4 regions of the Streptomyces sp. NPDC001770 genome follow, and region 2 is predicted to be linked to each of the others. Evidence: riboswitches for the same ligand, from Rfam matches in the RefSeq annotation. Region 2 holds a riboswitch; each other region holds the start of a gene.
The links. Region 2 has a riboswitch for cyclic di-AMP ahead of ACWCSV_RS30335 (M23 family metallopeptidase). Riboswitches for the same ligand answer to the same signal wherever they lie in the genome.

Region 1 (4,953 bases), on a different contig from region 2:
ACGGATCGTCCTGTCGCCCTTCGCGCACCCGGTGTTCACGGCGCTCACGGGCATCGGATTCGGTCTCGCCGCCGCCGGGCGCCGCCGCAGGGTCCGCCGGATCGCGCTGCCACTGCTGGGACTGGTGTGCGCGATGGGCATGCACGCCCTGTGGAACGGTTCGGCGACCTGGCGGCCGTACGGCTTCTACCTGGTCTACGGCGTCTTCATGATGCCGGTGTTCGGGCTGCTGACCTGGCTGGCGATCTGGTCGCGCAGGCGGGAACTGCGGACCCTCGCCGCCGAGTTCCCGGCGTACGCGGTGGCCGGCTGGCTCACCCCGGCCGAGCCGCTCGCGCTGGGCTCGATGCGCGCCCGGGGCATGGCCCGTGACCTGGCACGGCACTGGCACGGCGCTTCCGACCGGGCCCGGGGCCGGGCGGCGGCCCGTGCCGTCGCGGAGTACGAGTCGTTCGCGACCTCGCTGGCCGCGCTGCGGCGGGACGCCCGGCGCGGTGCGGTGGGCGCCGACTTCGCGGCGCGCGAGCAGGAGTTGCTGCACCACCTGTGGGAGCGCCGGGACGTCGCGGCCCCCGCACTGGGCCAGGCGGCCCGCAGCGTGTTCCGCCCGGCCGTCCGCCGCCCGGCACCCGTCCCGTACGGCCCCGGAGCGCACGCCGGACACGGCGGTGCCCACGCGGCGCGCGGCGCCCACCCGGCCCGGGGCTACGCGCCCCCGGCGCCGTACGGAACCGGTCCGGCGTCCTCGTACGCCCCCGGGCGGCGGGCAACCCCGGGCCCGGCGCCCGCACCGGCCCCCGCCCCGCAACAGCCGCCGCCGCACCGGCAGTACGGCGGGCACAACCCCTATCTGCACCCGCCGCAGTAGGCCGCGCTCAGGCGGAGGCTTCGGTGAGCCGGTCCAGCTCCTGGCCGGTCAGCGTGAGGTCGGCGACCGCGAGGAGTGCGGGGAGCTGTTCGGGCGTACGGGCCGAGGCGATCGGCGCCACGACCGTGGGGCGGGACGCGAGCCAGGCCAGCGCGACGGTGGCGATCTCGGCCCCGTGCGCCTCGGCGACGGCGTCGAGCGCGCTCAGCACCTTCTGCCCCCGCTCGGACTCCAGGTGGGCTCCGGCCTTCTCGGCGCGGGCGCTCTCCACCTGCGTACCGGGCCGGTACTTGCCGGTGAGGAAACCGGAGGCCAGCGCGAAGTACGGGACCGCGCCGAGACCGGTCTCGGCGGCGAGGTCCTGCGCGGGGCCCTCGTAGGTGTCGCGGGAGACCAGGTTGTAGTGCGGCTGGAGGGCGACGTACCGGGCCAGCCCCTCGCGCTCGGAGAACGCGAGCGAGGCGCGCAGGCGCTCGGGGCTGATGTTGGAGGCGCCGATCTCGCGGACCTTGCCCTCCTTCACCAGCTGGTCGAGGGCGGTGACGATCTCCTCCACCGGGACGCTCTCGTCGTCGTAGTGGGTGTAGTAGAGGTCGATGTAGTCGGTGTCGAGCCGCCTCAGGGACTCCTCCACCGCACTCTTGACCGTGCCGGTGGCGAGCCCCCGGTACGCGGGGTGGGCACCGACCTTGGTGGCGACGACGACGTCGGCGCGGTTGCCGCGGGCCTTGAGCCACTTGCCGATGAGGGTCTCCGACTCACCGCCCTGGTTGCCGGGGACCCAGGCCGAGTACGCGTCCGCGGTGTCGACGAAGTTGCCGCCGGCCGCGGTGTAGGCGTCGAGGACCGCGAAGGACTGGGCCTCGTCGGCGGTCCAGCCGAAGACGTTGCCGCCGAGGGCGAGGGGGAAGACCTCGAGGCCGGACGTTCCGAGCTTGCGGAGAGAAGAAGTCATGAGGGGTTCAACGGAGCGGACGGACGGACGTATTCCGGTCCGGGGCTCCGATCGTGGCCGGCCACCGACGGGGGCCTCGGTCCGGAGCCCGTCCGCAGCCCGTCCGGAGCCTGTCCGCAGCCCGTCCGGAGCCCGTGGTCCGGGGAGGGGGAAGAGACCGGCAGCCCTGACGTCCTGGGGGGGTAGAGCGTCAGGGCTGCCGGCGATCGGGGGTGAGCGGTACGCCGAGCGTCAGACCGCGAGGCCCTTGCCGGTCAGCCAGGCCATCGGGTCGATGCCGGTGCCGTCCGGGGTGTGGACTTCGAGGTGGAGGTGCGGGCCGGTGACGTTGCCGGTGGCTCCGACGCGGCCGATGGTGTCGCCCGTGCTGACCTGCTGGCCGACGACCACGTCCATGGAGGACTGGTGGCAGTACCAGATCTCCGTACCGTCCTCGAGCTCCAGGACCGTGCGGTACCCGTACGAGCCCGACCAGCCTGCGGACTTGACCGTTCCGCCGTGCACGGCCTTGACCGGGGTGCCGGTCGGCGCGGCGAAGTCGAGGCCGGTGTGCTGCCCGGAGGCCCACATCGTGCCGGCCTCGCCGAAGGTTGAGGTGATCGTGTACGCGGAGGTGGGGAGCGAGTAGGCGGCGGCGAGCTTGGCGAGTCTCTCGGCCTCGGCCTTCTTCGCCGCGGCTTCCTCGGCCGCCTTCTTCTCGGCGGCGGCCTTCGCCTCCGCTTCGTCCTGCTGCTTCTTCGCCTCGGTGGCGGCCTTGGTGGCGGCCGCCGCCTCCTCGGCCGCCTTCGCGTCCGCGTCGGCGGCGGACTGCTGCTGCTCCGCCTGCTGGAGGATACGGGCGCGCAGGGCCTCGCCCGCGTCGGTGGCACCCTGCTCGGTCTCGGCCGTGGTGAGCCCGGCCGTGGTGAACGGCGCGGCCGCCGCCACCGGGGCGGGGGTGTCGTCGGACTCGGCCGCGGTGAACAGAGCGCCCAGCCCGGGCACGGACTTGACGTCGGGAAGGTTGTCCGCGAGCGAATCGGGAAGGGAGATGGAGACCGGCGGCTTGCTCTGCGCGGTGGCCATGCCGCCCGCACCGACGGCCGCGATGACGCCGACCCCGAGGACGGTGGAACTACGCGCGAGACCACGCTGCTTCGCCACGCGGTGCCGGCCGCGTACGGGGCGGAGGGAATCCTCGGTGGGGTTCCATTCCTCCCACGCCTTGTCGGAGTCGCCGGGGGAACCGAAACCGTCGAGGGTGGCAAAGGGTGACGGGGCTTCTGGGGCAGGCTGGTTGGACGCCACGGGGGCGCACTCCTTTCCTTCCTTCTCGCCTACCGGGTTAGCTGACGGGTTCGGAGCAGGAAGGTCTCCTACGGGCGCCTGACGTCTCTGACGAGACACAGGTGCCCGATTCACCCCAAGAAGGTGGTTCCCCGGTTCCCTCGCGGAATTCGGCGCTCGCGCACGGCGCCGTCTCTGACGACGGCTGGGACGACCGCGCTGCGTTATCGAACGTTAATAGACAGACGGCTCCGATTCCAAGCCGTTCCCCTTGATCATTCCCACTTCGGGGCGGGATTTACCACCGCATATCACCACTCATCGGGGCGACTTGCGGACTGTCGGTGCGCTCCTGCTTTTCTGACGGTGTGTCATATGTTATCGAGCGGCACCGGCCTGCTACGGACCGTCGCCGCACCCGCCCAGTGGGCCCGGAGCAGCCCGGGAGTGCCTCGGGACGATGGCCCGCACCACCACGTCAGCCGCCCCCTCGGCCCACGATCGGCACGGTGGTCCGGCGCTCCGGCTGGTCCTCCGCCGGCCGGGCGACCGCGAGCAGCGCCAGGTCGTCCGTCGAGCGGCCCCCGGTGTGCAGCCGGACGTCGTCGGTGAGTGCCGTCAACAGCTCGTCCGGACCAGGGAAGATCCGCCCGCGCAGCCGCTCCGCCGGGTCGTAGAAGACGCCCGCCCGGTCACGCGCCTCGGAGAGCCCGTCCGTGTAGGCCAGCAGGGTCGCGCCCGGCGGAAGCTCCCACTCGTCCACCTGGTCCGGCCAGGCGCCCAGCGCCATGCCGAGGGGAAGCGCGGGCATGCTCGGCCGCAGCACGTCCAGCGCTCCTCCGGCATGGAGCAGCAGCGGTTCGGGGTGACCCCGGTTGACGATCCGCAAGGTCGCGGAGCCCTGCGGGATCTCGGCGAGCACCGCGGTGACGAACCCCTCCACCGGGTCCAGCCCCCCGCGCCGGGCGGCGTCCCTGGCCAGCGCCCGCTCCAGCCGCTGCGCCACGCCCTCCAGCGTCTCCTCCTGCTCGGCGGCCTCCCGGAAGGCGCCGATGATCACCGCCACCGCCTCGACCGCGTCGAGCCCCTTGCCGCGTACGTCACCGAGCACGAGGCGTACGCCGTACGGGGTGTCCGCGACGGCGAAGAGGTCGCCGCCGACGTACTCGTCCGCCTGCGCCGCCTCGTACCGCGCGGCGACATGGAGCCCGCCGACCCGTTCGGCCGGGACGGGCAGCACCGCGCGCATGGCGGTCTCCGCGATGATCCGGGCGGAGGCGAGCTGCTCGTTGCCGCGCCGTACGACTCCGTTGATGACGAGCGCCAGCACGGCCGTGGTGAACACGGTGAGCGTCTCGATGATCGGGACGATCTGCCCGATGGTGCCCACGTACACCCGCATCACGATGACGGCGGCGAGCGAGGCGACACCGACCCGGATGGTCCCCGCCCGGGAGGCGAACGGCGCGGCGATGAGAGGGGCGGCGACGAAGAGGGGCACCGCCGTGAAGCGGGGCGGTGACGCGATGTCGAAGACGAGTCCGCCGACGATGAGCAGGGCAGGCAGCATCCGTACGAAACGCCGGGCGCCCACACCCCCGGCCATCCAGCCATGCTCGTACAGCGGTTTCCCCACCTCTGCGCTTCTCCTGCCCTGTCCCGCCACGGCTGCGGAACCTACCGCGCCCCGCCCAGGCTGGCCCGAACCGCGCCGCGCGGCGACTCCTCGTCGTCCATAGGGGGGAGCGCACGACTCCCCTGTGAGCGCCCCCCGCCACCCGGCGCACGCCGGGTGGTCAGGACCGGCGAGGCAATGAGTTCCGCGCCGCGCCGCGAGCCCCTGCACGCCGCGCATGGAAGCGGC
Region 2 (4,953 bases):
CGACGCTGGAGGACGCGCGGACGTTCTTCCGTACGTACTACGCGCCCAACAACGCGGTCCTCTCCGTCGTCGGTGACATCGACCCCGAGCAGACCCTCGCCTGGATCGAGAAGTACTTCGGCTCCATCCCGTCCCACGACGGGAAGAAGCCCCCGCGCGACGGCACCCTTCCCGGCACCATCGGCGGGCAGCTGCGCGAAGTGGTGCACGAGGAGGTCCCGGCCCGCGCGCTGATGGCCGCCTACCGGCTGCCGCACGACGGCACCCGCGAGGCGGACGCCGCCGACCTGGCCCTGACCGTCCTCGGCGGCGGCGAGTCCTCCCGGCTGCACAACCGCCTGGTGCGCCGCGACCGTACGGCGGTGGCCGCCGGGTTCGGGCTGCTGCGGCTGGCCGGAGCGCCCTCGCTGGGCTGGCTGGACGTCAAGACGTCCGGCGGCGTGGAGGTCGAGAGCATCGAGACCGCGGTCGACGAGGAGCTGGCGCGGTTCGCCGCCGAGGGCCCCACGCCGGAGGAGATGGAGCGCGCGCAGGCCCAGTTGGAGCGCGAGTGGCTGGATCGTCTCGGTACGGTCGCCGGCCGTGCCGACGAACTCTGCCGCTTCGCCGTGCTGTTCGGTGACCCGCAGCTCGCGCTGACGGCCGTGGGGCGCGTCCTCGACATCACCGCCGACGAGGTGCGGGAGGTCGCCGCGGCCACGCTGCGTCCCGACAACCGCGCCGTTCTGGTCTACGAGCCGGTCGAACCGGCCGACGAGACGGGTGCCGAGGACGGCGCGGACGCCGACGCCCACGAGGAGGCCGCCAAGTGAGCGACGCCGCCGTGACTGGAGTAGCCATGGACTTCCACCCTCAGCCCGCCCCGGGCGACGCCCGACCCTGGGCCTTCCCGGCCCCCGAGCGCGGCACCCTGCCCAACGGGCTGACCGTGCTCCGCAGCCACCGCCCCGGCCAGCAGGTCGTCGCGGTCGAGATCCACCTCGAAGCACCGCTCGATGCCGAACCCGAGGGCCTGGACGGCGTCGCCACCATCATGGCGCGCGCCCTCTCCGAGGGGACGGACAAGCACAGCGCCGAGGAGTTCGCCGCCGAGCTGGAGCGCTGCGGTGCCACGCTCGACGCGCACGCCGACCACCCGGGTGTCCGGGTCTCCCTGGAGGTGCCCGCCTCCCGCCTGGCGAAGGCGCTCGGGCTGGTCGCCGAGGCGCTGCGGGCCCCCGCCTTCGCGGACAGCGAGATCGAACGTCTGGTGGGCAACCGCCTCGACGAGATCCCGCACGAGCAGGCCAACCCCGCGCGCCGTGCCGCCAAGCAGCTCTCCAAGGAGCTGTTCCCGGCCACCGCCCGGATGTCGCGCCCGCGTCTGGGCACCGAGGACACCGTGCGGCGGATCGACGCGGCCGCCGTGCGCGCCTTCTACGACGCGCACGTCCGCCCCGCCACCGCGGTCGCGGTCGTCGTCGGCGACCTCACCGGCATCGACCTCGACGCCCTGCTCGCCGACACCCTCGGCGACTGGTCGGGCAACGCCGGCAGCCCCCGCCCGGTGGCGCCGATCACCGCGGACGACACCGGCCGCGTGGTCATCGTGAACCGTCCGGGAGCTGTGCAGACGCAGCTGCTCATCGGCCGTATCGGCGCGGACCGGCACGACAGCGTCTGGCCCGCCCAGGTCCTCGGGACGTACTGCCTCGGCGGCACGCTCACCTCGCGGCTCGACCGGGTGCTGCGCGAGGAGAAGGGCTACACCTACGGCGTGCGCGCCTTCGCCCAGGTGCTCCGCTCCACGGCCGGCGGTCCGGACTCCGGCCCCGCCGGTGCGGCGATGCTGGCCATCAGCGGCTCGGTGGACACCGAGTCCACGGGCCCCGCGCTCGACGACCTCTGGAAGGTCCTGCGGACCCTCGCGGCGGACGGGCTGACCGACGCCGAGCGCGAGACCGCCGTGCAGAACCTCGTGGGGGTGGCCCCGCTCAAGTTCGAGACGGCCGCCTCCGTAGCGGCGACCCTCGCCGACCAGGTCGAGCAGCAGCTGCCCGACGACTTCCAGGCCCACCTGTACGCGCGGCTCGCCGAGACCGGCACGGTCGAGGCGACCGCCGCGGTGGTCAACGCCTTCCCGGTGGACCGGCTGGTGACGATTCTGGTGGGCGACGCGGCGCAGATCGCCGATCCGGTCCGTGCGCTGGGCATCGGCGAGGTGACGGTCGTCAGCGGCTGACCGGCCGTCAACCACACGACCGGGTACGCCCCGGCCGCGACCCCGGTGGGAGAGATCCCACCGGGGTCGCGGCGTTTGTCCTCTTTGGAAGGAAGAGTGGCTGTCTGCCCTGTGGGATACGCTACAAAACTTCCTGTCCGTTTGGTGATCGAAAGCGCTGCGGCCTAGCGTCGATCCGGCTGTCCGCCGACTGTGTACCGCACTCGCGGTGCCGGGCAGTCATCGCCGAGTCCCCGTCAGGCGCGAGCCTGGGGAGCCGGGGACCCGTGAAGTCCCTGGGGTGAATCGGGCACCCGCGTCTCGTGAGAGGCGCGAACGCCCGTAGGAGACCTTCCTGCTCCGAACCCGTCAGCTAACCCGGTAGGCGAGAAGGAAGGAAAGGACCCGCTCCTCCATGGCGTTCACCCGTGCCACCGGGACGCATCGTGCCCCGGGCCGTCCGACGCGCTCCACCGCCAGGTTCGCCGGCGTCGCGGCCCTCGCCGCCACCGGCGTCGTCGGCTCGATCGCCTCGCCGGCCCTCGCCGCCGACTCCACCGTTCCGTCGCCCGGCAGGACCGGCCTCATCGAGGCGGTGTCGCTCGGGGACTCCATCGCGGACCGGATAGCCGACCAGGCGGCGGCCCAGCAGCGCGGGGCGGAGGCCAGGGCGAAGGCCGAAGCGAAGGCGAAGGCCGAAGCCGCCGCACGGGCCAGGGAGGCCCGCGAGGAGAAGGCGCGCGCCGCCCGCGCCGCCGAGCGCGCCCGCCTGAACTCCTTCCACCTGCCCATCGCGGGCTCATACATCAGCACCGGCTACCAGTCGGGCGGTTCGCTCTGGTCCTCCGGCAGCCACTCGGGCGTCGACTTCCACGCCGCCACCGGCACCCCCGTCCTCGCCGTGGGCGCGGGTACGGTCGTCGAGGCCGGCTGGGGCGGCGCGTACGGCAACAACATCGTGCTGCGGATGACGGACGGCACGTACACCCAGTACGGCCACCTCTCCTCCCTCGGTGTCTTCGTCGGCCAGCGCGTCTCCTCCGGCGAGCGCATCGGCCTCTCCGGTGCCACCGGCAACGCGACCGGCCCGCACCTGCACTTCGAGGCGCGCACCGGCCCGGAGTACGGCACCGACATGGATCCCGTGGCGTATCTGCGGGCCCGCGGCCTCACCGTCTGACCTGCGGCCTCACCGTCCGACCCCGTGACCTCGCGGTCCGACCCCGCCGCCTTGCTGTTCGGCTTCGCGGTGCGGCCGTGGGGCAGCCGTGGGGCAGCCCCGGATCGTCCCGAAGCCCCGGCCCTCGCCGGGGCTTCGGCATATCACCCGAAACCTCTCCGGCCACCCGCTCCGCAGGCAAAAGATATGTGCGAATTCCGGTACGCCATCGGAAATTCACTCAGATTGCAATAGAGTCACGGTGCAGGCTTCGATCGGCCGCGTTTCGCGGGGATTAAGGCGGAGGTTCGGACATGCGCATTCCCGCGCACTCGGTATGCACGGCAATCCGTGACGACATCGTCTCGGGCGTCTACGAACGCGGCAGTCGCCTGACCGAGGAGCTCCTGGCGCGGCGTTACGGCGTCTCCCGCGTGCCCGTGCGCGAAGCGCTGCGGACCCTGGAGTCGGAGGGGTTCGTGGTCACCCGCAGACACGCCGGTGCCTGCGTCGCCGAGCCGACGGAGCAAGAGGCGGCCGACCTCCTGGAGGTGAAGCTCCTGCTGGAGCCGCTGGGCGCGGCCCGGGCCGCGCAGCGCCGCACCGAGGCGCACCTCAAGGTCCTGCGCGGACTGGTCAAACTGGGACAGGAGAGGGCCCGCCGGGGTGAGGGGGAGGATCTGCGCTCCCTCGGCGGCTGGTTCCACGAGACGCTCGCCCAGGCCTCCGGCAGCCCCGGGCTCATCGCGTTGCTGACTCAGCTCCGGCACAAGATCGCCTGGATGTACGCCGTCGAGCAGCCGGTCCGCCCCGTCGAGTCGTGGGCCGAGCACGGCGCCCTCGTGGACGCGGTGGCCCGGGGCGACGCGGAGCGCGCCAGGGGGCTGGCCGTGCAGCACGCGGAGCGTTCGCTGGCCGCACACCGGCCGCGCCGCCCGCTCCGAGCGGTGAAACAGTCCAGGGTGAGCACTTTGCAACATCCCGTAAACACCTCGGGTGTCCGCCATTAACAATGGCGCCGTATACAAAGAGCAGAGCGAATTGCATGTGCTTTATCGTGCTGTCGGAATTCCGTCCTCGCGGCTGCCCGAGAAATGACTGAGCCGCCCCGTCCGTGAGGAACGGTGCGGCCCGGTCGAGCGGGGAATTCCGTCGCGGAGTCCGGCGGAAGGGGGATCAGACCGTTTCCGGAAGCTCGTCGAGCCCCTCGGCGACCAGCTTGGCCAGCCGGTCCAGAGCGACGTCCGCGCCCTCCGCCTCGGAGGCGAGCACGATCTCCTCGCCGCCTTCCGCGCCCAGTCCGAGAACCGCGAGCATCGACGCGGCGTTGACCGGGCTGCCGTCGGCCTTGGCGATCGTCACCGGGACCCCGGAGGCCGTGGCGGCGCGGACGAAGATGGAAGCGGGGCGGGCGTGCAGGCCTTCGGCCCATCCGACGTTGACGCGGCGCTCAACCATGGTTCTGCCCTTCGTGAATCTGCGATGTCCTGACCGGTAATTGATTTGTCTAGACCATTGTGGCATGGGGGTGCGGACCTGCGTACCCTCCCGGCGGCGGAGGCGCCCGGTGGGCTTCCCAGCCTGCCCCGGCACC
Region 3 (4,953 bases), on a different contig from region 2:
TCGCGGCCGGCGACCCCGTCCTCGTGGTGCTCGCGGCGGCCGACCGCGACCCCGCGCGCTTCGAGGACCCCGACACGCTCGACCTCGCTCGCCGTGACAATCAGCACCTCGGCTACGGCCACGGCATCCACTACTGCGTAGGTGCGCCGCTCGCCCGGCTGGAGGGCCGGACCGCCCTCGCGACCCTGCTGAGACGTCTTCCTGACCTGCGTCTTGCGGGAGAAACCACCGATTTGCGGTGGCGCGGAGGGCTCATCATGCGTGGACTGCGCACCCTTCCGGTGGAGTTCACACCGGGACCGGCGCTCGGCGGAAGTGACGCTCCGTCAACACTGTGATGTTCACGTGATCTGCGAGGCATCGACTTGTGACACACGTTCGAGTCCCGCTAGGTTCACGGTTCGACGCATCAGTTCACCCGTCAGTCACACGGAAGGCACTCCCATGGGCTCCGCGAACGGCAGACACCGCCGCCCTCGCCAGGCACCCGCCATCGTCGTCGCAGCCGGCGTGACAGGCTCCGCCCTGGCGATTCCGCTCCTCGCCGCGGGCAGCGCCGGCGCCGCGGACGCGACCACCTGGGACAAGGTCGCCGAATGCGAGAGCGGCGGCACCTGGAGCGCCGACTTCGGCAACGGCTACTACGGCGGACTGCAGCTCTCCCAGGAGACCTGGGCGGCCTACGGCGGTACGGACTACGCGCAGCGCGCGGACCTCGCCAGCCGCACCCAGCAGATAGCCGTGGCGGAGAAGGTGCTCGACGCCAAGGGCCCGCAGGCGTGGCCCGGGTGCGCGGTCATCTCCGGTCTCGCGCCCGTCGGCTCGCTCATCGGCGTGGACCCGGGCTCCGTCTCCGACGCGGGCGCCTCGGCCGGCACGATCCCGGACGCGGACGGCGCACCCGCCTCGGCCGGCACCACGGAGTCGACGGACACCTCGGGCTCGGCCGGTGCCTCCGGCTCGACCGGCTCGACCGGGAGCAGCGCCACGCCGAGCCCCGACGCCTCCGTCACCCCCTCGCCCTCCGGCTCGGCCGTCCCGGGCAGCACCACGCCCGGCAGGAGCGGGGCGAAGGGCGGCGCGTCGGCCGGTACGACGGACGGCGCGACGGACGCGGCGACCGGCGACACCACGACGGGCGGCAAGCACCGCGGGACGCCCGACCCGGACGAGGCCGCCGCCGACGCCTCGCGCGACTCCGGCCGGCACGCCTCGCGCGGCGACAGCGACGCGCGGGACGACACGGCGCTCGCGACGGACGGGACGTACACCGTCCAGTCCGGGGACAACCTCTGGGCGATCGCCGACGCGCAGCACCTGTCGGACGGCTGGACCGAGCTCTACCAGGCCAACGAGGACGTGATCGGCTCCGACCCCGACCTGATCCTGCCCGGCCAGGAGCTCGACCTGACCACGCAGACGGCCACCGGAACGACGTCGACCGCTTCCACGACGACCGCGACCACTTCCGACACGCCGGAGACCGTTCCCGACACGGCGGAGACCGCTCCCGCCAACTGATCAAATTCGGGAAAACCGCCCGAAAAGAGGGGCAGTTAGGGGGCCTATGTCCACTTTTGCGAAAGTGAGACATGGGTCTCTTCGCTGTTTCGGCGTGTCGTGGTCACGGGGGTTCGCGGATGTCCGCTTTGACCTGCGGAAACGGTTATTCAGGCATGGCCAGTAAGGTCTGATTGTCTGATATGTCCATCATTGAATGTGGGGGTTCCCTCTGTTTACGGTCAGAGCCGCTCGCACCGCGGGCCCCGTCGACCGTCACGCCGAATCCTGCCGTCGGTCGAAGGGAACAGACGCGAAAGCGCCGTAGGCAGGAGCGGGGGACCCAGGTAAGCCGCCGGAATCGGACGGCCCGTCGGAAACGGCGGGCGGGCCGGGACCAGCTAGGGGTGAAGCCACACGCAAGGACGTGTGGCCGGGCAACTCATTGGCCCGAACCCGACAGCTCACCTCGTAGGCGTCGGTGAGGAGATCTTCCATGCTGCTGTCCAGCAAGGGTAAGCACCGCCGCTCGTCCAAGGCCGTCCGTGTGGCCACGCTCGCCGGCGTAGCCGGTGCCGCCATCGCCCTTCCGCTGATGGGCGCCACCAACGCCTCCGCCGCCTCCGTCGCCACCTGGGACGCCGTCGCCCAGTGCGAGTCCGGTGGCAACTGGTCCATCAACACCGGCAACGGTTACTACGGTGGCCTCCAGTTCTCGCAGTCCAGCTGGGCCGCCGCCGGCGGTACGAAGTACGCTCCCCGCGCCGACCTGGCCACCAAGGAGCAGCAGATCGCCACCGCCGAGGTGCTCCTCGACCTCCAGGGCCCGAGCGCCTGGTCCTGCGCCGGCGCCGGAAACCTCACCAACGACGGTGTGGACCCGGGCGTCGACACGGGCTCCTCCTCCGCGAGCACCGGCACCTCCGCGAACGCCGGCTCCACCGCGACCGACGACAGCGCCTCCACGGCGACGCCGGACCGCTCCACCGACTCGCAGGCCGCCTCCCGCAGCGAGGAGCGCCCCGCCGCCGAGAAGTCCGAGACCGTCACCACGCCCACCGGTGACAAGGTCGAGAAGGGCGACGGCGAGTACAAGGTCGTCACCGGCGACACCCTCAGCACCATCGCCGAGAAGCAGGGCGTCAAGGGCGGCTGGCAGAAGCTGTTCAAGCTGAACCACGACATCGTCGACGACGCCGACCTCATCTTCCCGGGTCAGCAGCTCCACCTGAAGTAGTCACGAACCTCTCCTCCCCGGAACGGGGGTGTCCGGCGGCACCCCTTTCCCACTCCCTGGCCCGGCGCGCACTCCCCCCGCACGCCGGGCCAGGGCCTTTTCCCGGAGCACCCCGGCCCCGGGGGGAGGGGAAGCCGGCCCTCGAAGAGGAGAAGGAGGAGCCTCCTTCCCCGGCCGTACGGCAGACCGCCGGACGCCGTATCGCCACACGTTATGTTCCGTACGGAAACAATGTGTAGGCTCGCCGTGTCACTGGACGGACGGTCGGCTGGCCGATGTCCTGTGTCCGGTTAGGCTCTAGTCGCAAGGCTCAAGAGCCCCGCACAGTCAGCGTCACATCCCAGAAGGAGATGCTCGTGCCGTCCATCGACGTCGTCGTAGCCCGGGAAATCCTCGACTCGCGGGGTAACCCCACGGTCGAGGTCGAAGTTGGTCTCGACGACGGCAGCACGGGCCGTGCTGCCGTTCCGTCCGGCGCATCCACCGGCGCGTTCGAGGCCGTCGAGCTTCGCGACGGTGACCCCAAGCGTTACCTGGGCAAGGGTGTCGAGAAGGCCGTCCTCGCCGTCATCGAGCAGATCGGCCCGGAGCTCGTCGGCTACGACGCCACCGAGCAGCGCCTGATCGACCAGGCGATGTGCGACCTGGACGCCACGGAGAACAAGGGCTCGCTCGGCGCCAACGCCATCCTCGGCGTCTCGCTCGCCGTGGCCCACGCCGCCTCCGAGGCTGCCGACCTCCCGCTCTTCCGCTACCTCGGCGGCCCGAACGCGCACCTGCTGCCCGTTCCGATGATGAACATCCTGAACGGTGGGTCGCACGCCGACTCCAACGTCGACATCCAGGAGTTCATGATCGCCCCGATCGGCGCGGAGTCCTTCTCCGAGGCCCTTCGCTGGGGTGCCGAGACCTACCACACGCTGAAGAAGGTCCTGAAGACCAAGGGCCTCTCCACCGGCCTCGGCGACGAGGGCGGCTTCGCCCCGAACCTCGAGTCCAACCGCGCCGCCCTCGACCTCATCGTCGAGGCCATCAAGGAGGCCGGCTTCGTCCCCGGCCGCGACATCGCGCTCGCGCTCGACGTCGCCGCGTCCGAGTTCTACAAGGACGGCAAGTACGAGTTCGAGGGCAAGTCCCGCTCGGCCGCCGAGATGACCGAGTACTACGAGGAGCTCGTCTCCGCGTACCCGCTGGTCTCCATCGAGGACCCGCTGTACGAGGACGACTGGGCCGGCTGGAAGGTCATCACCGACAAGCTCGGCACCAAGGTGCAGATCGTCGGCGACGACCTCTTCGTGACCAACCCCGAGCGCCTCGCCCGCGGCATCGAGGAGGGCTCGGCCAACGCCCTGCTCGTCAAGGTCAACCAGATCGGTTCGCTGACCGAGACCCTCGACGCCGTCGAGCTCGCCCAGCGCAACGGCTTCAAGTGCATGATGTCCCACCGTTCCGGTGAGACCGAGGACGTCACCATCGCCGACCTCGCGGTCGCCGTGAACTGCGGCCAGATCAAGACCGGCGCCCCGGCCCGCTCGGACCGCGTCGCCAAGTACAACCAGCTGCTGCGCATCGAGGAGATCCTCGACGACGCCGCCGTGTACGCCGGCCGCTCCGCGTTCCCCCGCTTCAAGGGCTGATCCACTGCCCGTGAGGGCACCAGCCTCCGTCCGTCCCCGCACTCGGTCCCGTACCGTGTGCGGGGACGGACGTGCGTGACGGGGAGGCATGAACATGGCCGTGAAGGACCGCGACCGGTTCTCCACCGCGACCAGGCTGCGGCTGCTCGGCGAGCAGACGGCGGCCCGCGTCTACCGCTCCCAGAACCGCCGCCAGGCCCACCGCTCCCGGCTCACCGGCCGCGCCGCGTTCCTGGCGCTCATCGTCTGCACCCTGATCGTGGCGCTGGCGTACCCCATGCGGCAGTACGTCTCCCAGCGCGAGGAGATCGCCGACCAGGAGCGGACGCTCCAGGACGCCGGGAAGCGCGCCGAGGAGCTGCGGGACGAGAAGGCCCGCCTCCAGGACGACGCGTACATCCGCCGGCTCGCCCGCGAACACCTCCACTACGTGCTCCCCGGCGAGACCGGCTACACCGTCGTCGACCCCGACGCGGCGGGCGACGACCGGGGCGAACCCGGCGCCGGCGGCCGGCCCTGGCACTCCAACCTCTGGGACGGCGTGGACACCGCGGACGGCTCCGGCAGCGACTCCGACGG
Region 4 (4,953 bases), on a different contig from region 2:
ACCGCGCGCTCGAAGCGCTCGGCAAGGTCGTCCGGGTCCGTGCCGGGCCGGATGATGTCGTTGCCCCCGGCGCAGAAGCTCACCAGGTCCGGTGCGAGCTCCTTGGCGCGGGGGATCTGCTCCTCGACGATCTGGTCGAGGAGTCGTCCGCGTACCGCGAGATTGGCGTACCGGAATTCCCCGCGCAGGGAATCGGAGCTCGTCGCCTCGTCGAGGACGGGAAGCTGGTCCGCCAGGAGAACCGCGAAACGGTCCGCCCAGCCGACATAGGTCCCGTCGGGTCCGGGGTCTCCGACTCCTTCGGTGAAACTGTCGCCGATCGCCGCGTACGACCCGATGATGTCTGTCTTCTGGATTCTCGAATCGTCTGCCACGGCCACATATCTTGCCTCTTCCAATGTGACCTACGCGACCGTAAGAAGGGGTTGACGGGGGGTGAGATAGCCCACCCGGTCAGTTTTTGGTAAAGCCGGAATAAGTAGAGGGGCGGCACGCTTGCGCGTACCGCCCCTCGAAGCCCTGACGGATCGTGACGACCGTCATCGGGAGTTGTCTCAGATGGAGACGCCGTGCGAACGCAGGTAGGCGATCGGGTCCACGTCCGAGCCGTAGCTCGGGGTGGTGCGGATCTCGAAGTGGAGGTGCGGGCCGGTGACGTTGCCGGTGGCACCCGAGAGGCCGATCTGCTGGCCGCCGGTGACGGTCTGGCCGGCCGAGACCATCAGCTGCGACTGGTGCGCGTACTGGGAGTACATGCCGTCGGCGTGCTTGATGATGACCTCGTTGCCGTAGGCGCCGTCGTAGCCGGCGGAGACGACGGTGCCGGGCCCGACGGCGCGGACGACGGTGCCGGTGGCGGCGCTGAAGTCGGAGCCGGTGTGGTAACCGCTGGACCACATGGAGCCGGAGGCGTGGTACTGCGTGGTGACGGTCGCGTTGGCGACCGGGGTGGTCCAGCCGGTGCTGTTGCTGTCGGCGGCCTTGGTGGTGGTCGCGGCGGACTCGGTCTTGGCCGCCGGGGCGGCCTTCGTCCCGGTCTTGGCCGCGGTGCTGCTCTCGGTCTTCGCGGTCTCGGTCTTCGCGGTCTCGGCCTTGGCGGAGGACGCGCTGGAGGCCGAGCCGGACGCCTGGGCGCCGAGCGTCAGCTTCATGCCCGGGAGGATCAGGCTCGGGTTGCCGCCGACGACCTCGCGGTTGTCCTGGTAGAGCTTCTCCCAGCCACCCTTGATCTTGTGCTGGGCGGCGATCTTCGCCAGGTAGTCGCCGGGGACGACCTTGTAGGTCTTGGCGGACTGCTGGGCGGACTGGGCGGCGGTGGGGGCCGACTGCTCAGCGGCGTGGGCACCCGTGGCTCCGAGGAGCGGCAGGGCGACGACGGCGCCGCCGGCTCCGACGGCGAGGATGCCGCGAGCGATCGGGCCGGACTTCTTACGACGGTGCTTACCCGGGATGGGCATGGGGGAATTCCTCTCCGGCGCCTACGAGGTGAGCTGTCGGGTTCGGGCTGGAGATGCCCGGTCGTGCTGAACACGACTTCACCCCGAGCCGGCCGGAACAACTCCGGTCGGCGGCTTACCTGGGTCCCCCGCTCCTGCCACGCATAGTGAGTGCGAATTCCGGGCGGCGGCAGGATTAGGCGGTCCGTCCGGAGTGATGGTGAACGTAATCGAGCCGGGCCGGACGGAACAAGCCATCACAAGCGGAACGGAATCCGCACGTCGATTTCAGCACTCTTTTCCGGTCACCCTCCGTGGATTACGGATCTTGGCATTCCGCACGACGGAAGGAGAGTCCTCCGGCGCCCCGGGCACGCACGGTCACGGATATGATCCCGCTCACCAGATCACCCGCCATCTCCCCTATAAACGGATGATGTTGCGTGAAATCCGTACAATACGGACATGTCGCGCACATCACTGGTGACGGTTCTTCAGTCCGCGAGGACCTGCCGCCGCCCCTTCGGTACCGCGGAGCGATGTCGTAGGGTCGCGACGAGCCGACGTCGGCGAGCAGCGCCGGCGCGCAGAAGCACCGAGGAGCCGCTGTGACGCAGGTGCCGCAGTTCTCGCCGGCCGAACCCGAGCTGAGCGGGGTCCGTAACTTCAGGGACGTGGGCGGGCTGCCCACCACCGATGGACGGCGGGTACGGCACGGGAGGCTCTTCCGCAGCGGCCACCTCGCCGCCGCCACCGCGGAGGACGCCGTCTTCCTCGGCCGGCTCGGCCTGCACACGGTCTTCGACTTCCGTAACGCGGCCGACCAGAAGCTGGACGGCTTCGACGTGGAGCTGCCGGGCGTCCGCAACGTCCGCATCCCACTCTCGGACCCCGCCGACGGGGCCGGTTTCTGGCGTCTGGTGCGCGAGGGCGACATCGCGCAGCTGCGCTCACTGCTGGCCGACGGCAAGGGTACGGAGCGGATGCTCGCCTCGTACCGCTCGATCATCACCGACCGCACGGCCGAACACAGCCGGGTCCTGCACGCCCTGGCGGAGGACAGTGTGCCGGCGCTGATGCACTGCGCCGCGGGCAAGGACCGGGCGGGTCTGACGATGGCGGTGACCCTGCTCGCGGTCGGGGTGGAGCGCGAGGCGATCGCGGCGGACTACCTCAAGTCCAACGACGCCCACCGCCGGTACCGCCTGCGGCGCGGCGACAGCGCGGACCCCCTGGTCTCCACCGAGGTGATGAGCCTGCTCAACCCGCTGTTCGGGGCGCACATCGACTATCTGGACGCCGCCTTCGCCACCATCGAGGAGAACTGGGGCACGTCGGAGCGCTACTTCGCGGAGGGGCTGCGGCTCTCCGGCGAGACCAGGGAGCGGCTGCGCGAGAGGCTGCTGGACGAGGCGTAGGCGGCGTCCGTACGGTTCCGCTACTGGTTGCCCCCGGCGACGGCAAACAGGATGTAGAGGAAGGCCGCGACAACATGCCCGGCGACCAGATAGGCGACCAGCCGGATGACCATCCCGCGCGGCATCTTCCGTTCCTGGGTGTCCCGGGTGTCGCGGACACCGGTCTGCCGGGGGGTCAGCGGGTCGTAGTGCTCCGAATCGGACATGACGGTCCTCTCTGCCGTGCGCCCGGGGCCGGGCGTACGAGGAATGGGCGCGGCACCGGGGTGCCGGGCGCGGTCAGCGCCGGCGGGTCCCGTCGCCGAGGCACAGCTCGGCGGCGGGGCTCTGCAACAGGGTGTGCACGAAGATCAGCTCGGCGCCCTCCGGTCCGGCGGCGGCGATCCGGTGCGGGGTGAGCGAGTCGAAGTGGGCGCTGTCGCCGGGCCCGAGCTCGTGCGTGGATTCGCCGAGGCTGACCCGCAGCCGCCCTTCGAGGACGTAAAGCCACTCCTCCCCCGGGTGGACCCGCACCAGGTCACCCTGCGCGCCGTACGGGACGCGCACCCGCAGGGCCTGCATGGCGCGGCCGGGCCCGCCGGCCCGGCGGTACATCCATCCGTCGGCCTCGGGCCCGTCGAACCGGCCGCCGCGCACGATCGCGTCGCGTTCCGGGGGGATCTCGCCGAGGAGTTCGGAGACGGTCGTACCGTAGATCCTGGCGAGGCCGAGAAGCACGGGCAGCGAGGGCTGCCGGTTTCCCGTTTCGAGCCGGGAGAGATGGGCCGGGGAGAGTCCCGCGCGCTGCGCTGCGGCCTCCAGGGTGAGGCCTCGGCTGCGGCGCAGCTCGCGCAGGCGGGGGGCGACACCGGGGAGGTCGTCGGCCACCCCTCCGTCAGGAGGATTCATGCCTCCATTGCGCCACCGACTTTCCTCTGAGGCAAATTTCTTGCCTCAGAGGCAAAAGCACTTCGGAAGTGTCAGCGGTTGGCCACCGCCTGCTTCACCAGCGTGCGGCCGAAGTCCCACATCAGACCGCCCCCGCTGTGGGCGTCGTCCATGACCGACTCGAAGGCCGTCACGAACCGGTCGACCTCGGTCTCGCCGATGATCAGCGGCGGAATCAGCTTGATCACTTCGAGGTGGTCGCCGGAGACCTGGGTGAGGATCCGGTGCTTCTGCAACAACGGTACGACAACCATCTGGGCGAAGAGCCCCTTGCGGGCGGCCTGGAGCATCGTCCACCGGCCGCGCAGCTTGATGGACGACGGCCGTCCGAACTCGATGCCGACCATCAGCCCGCGCCCGCGCACCTCGTGCAGCAGCTCGTACCGGTCGACCAGCGCGGCGAGCCGTGCCCGCAGCAGGTCGCCGGTGCGCCGGGCGTTGGCGACGATCTCCTCGTTCTCCATGACCGAGAGGACCGCGAGCCCGGCCGCCATGGCCTGGGCGTTCGAGCCGAAGCTGGCGGAGTGGACGAGCACCCGGTCCATGGACGAGTAGACCTTCTTGAAGATCCAGTCCTTGCCGAGGGTGGCTCCGACCGGCACGTAGCCGCCGGAGAGTGCCTTGGCGACGCAGACCAGGTCCGGCTCGACCCCCTCCTCGTGCTGGTACGCGTAGAAGTCGCCGGTCCGGCCGAGACCGGTCTGCACCTCGTCCGCGATCAGCAGCGCCTTGTGCCGGTGCAGGAGTTCCTGGGCCTCCCGCAGGAAGCCGGGCGGCGCCGCGAGCACGCCCTTGCCCTGGATGGGTTCGACGACCAGCGCCGCCACGTCGCCCCGTTTGAGTTCGCGGCGCAGCGCGTCGAGGTCGCCGAGGGCGAGGGCGGTGTCCGGGAGCAGCGGGGCGAAGCCGTCGCGGAACCCGTCCTCGCCGTTGACGGAGAGCGAGCCGGTGGTGAGGCCGTGGAAGGCGTGGGTGCAGTAGAGGACGCGCGGCTTGCCCGTGGCGTAGCGGGCGAACTTGAGGGCCGTCTCGACGGCCTCGGTGCCGCTGTTGCCGAAGAAGACGCGGTCGAGGTGGGGGCTGTGGGTGAGGAGCTTCTCGGCCAGCAGGCCGGGCAGCAGCTGGCAGTCGAAGCGGGTGAGGTCGGCGAGGGAGGCGTCGAGCACATCGTG

Region 1: it holds a riboswitch for cyclic di-AMP, as region 2 does, so the genes downstream of both, ACWCSV_RS33140 (M23 family metallopeptidase) here and ACWCSV_RS30335 (M23 family metallopeptidase) in region 2, are expected to answer to the same signal.
Region 3: it holds a riboswitch for cyclic di-AMP, as region 2 does, so the genes downstream of both, ACWCSV_RS24270 (transglycosylase family protein) here and ACWCSV_RS30335 (M23 family metallopeptidase) in region 2, are expected to answer to the same signal.
Region 4: it holds a riboswitch for cyclic di-AMP, as region 2 does, so the genes downstream of both, ACWCSV_RS08475 (LysM peptidoglycan-binding domain-containing M23 family metallopeptidase) here and ACWCSV_RS30335 (M23 family metallopeptidase) in region 2, are expected to answer to the same signal.

What each region holds. Positions count from the first base shown of each region.
Region 1 covers NZ_JBSFFN010000064.1:18,522-23,474, forward strand. Annotated here, with positions in the region: gene ACWCSV_RS33130 (PrsW family intramembrane metalloprotease) at 1-868, shown strand, start outside; gene ACWCSV_RS33135 (aldo/keto reductase) at 876-1,823, opposite strand; gene ACWCSV_RS33140 (M23 family metallopeptidase) at 2,055-3,110, opposite strand; cyclic di-AMP (ydaO/yuaA leader) riboswitch at 3,122-3,275, opposite strand; gene ACWCSV_RS33145 (PP2C family protein-serine/threonine phosphatase) at 3,568-4,695, opposite strand.
Region 2 covers NZ_JBSFFN010000045.1:28,779-33,731, reverse strand. Annotated here, with positions in the region: gene ACWCSV_RS30345 (M16 family metallopeptidase) at 1-812, shown strand, start outside; gene ACWCSV_RS30340 (M16 family metallopeptidase) at 839-2,221, shown strand; cyclic di-AMP (ydaO/yuaA leader) riboswitch at 2,435-2,602, shown strand; gene ACWCSV_RS30335 (M23 family metallopeptidase) at 2,616-3,380, shown strand; gene ACWCSV_RS30330 (GntR family transcriptional regulator) at 3,674-4,369, shown strand; gene ACWCSV_RS30325 (HPr family phosphocarrier protein) at 4,536-4,817, opposite strand.
Region 3 covers NZ_JBSFFN010000029.1:76,924-81,876, forward strand. Annotated here, with positions in the region: gene ACWCSV_RS24260 (cytochrome P450 family protein) at 1-338, shown strand, start outside; gene ACWCSV_RS24265 (transglycosylase family protein) at 445-1,521, shown strand; cyclic di-AMP (ydaO/yuaA leader) riboswitch at 1,811-1,993, shown strand; gene ACWCSV_RS24270 (transglycosylase family protein) at 1,997-2,737, shown strand; gene eno (phosphopyruvate hydratase) at 3,088-4,374, shown strand; gene ACWCSV_RS24280 (FtsB family cell division protein) at 4,469-4,953, shown strand, end outside.
Region 4 covers NZ_JBSFFN010000006.1:155,892-160,844, reverse strand. Annotated here, with positions in the region: gene ACWCSV_RS08480 (SGNH/GDSL hydrolase family protein) at 1-374, opposite strand, end outside; gene ACWCSV_RS08475 (LysM peptidoglycan-binding domain-containing M23 family metallopeptidase) at 555-1,457, opposite strand; cyclic di-AMP (ydaO/yuaA leader) riboswitch at 1,463-1,633, opposite strand; gene ACWCSV_RS08470 (tyrosine-protein phosphatase) at 2,045-2,854, shown strand; gene ACWCSV_RS08465 (DUF6126 family protein) at 2,875-3,060, opposite strand; gene ACWCSV_RS08460 (helix-turn-helix domain-containing protein) at 3,134-3,742, opposite strand; gene ACWCSV_RS08455 (aspartate aminotransferase family protein) at 3,814-4,953, opposite strand, start outside.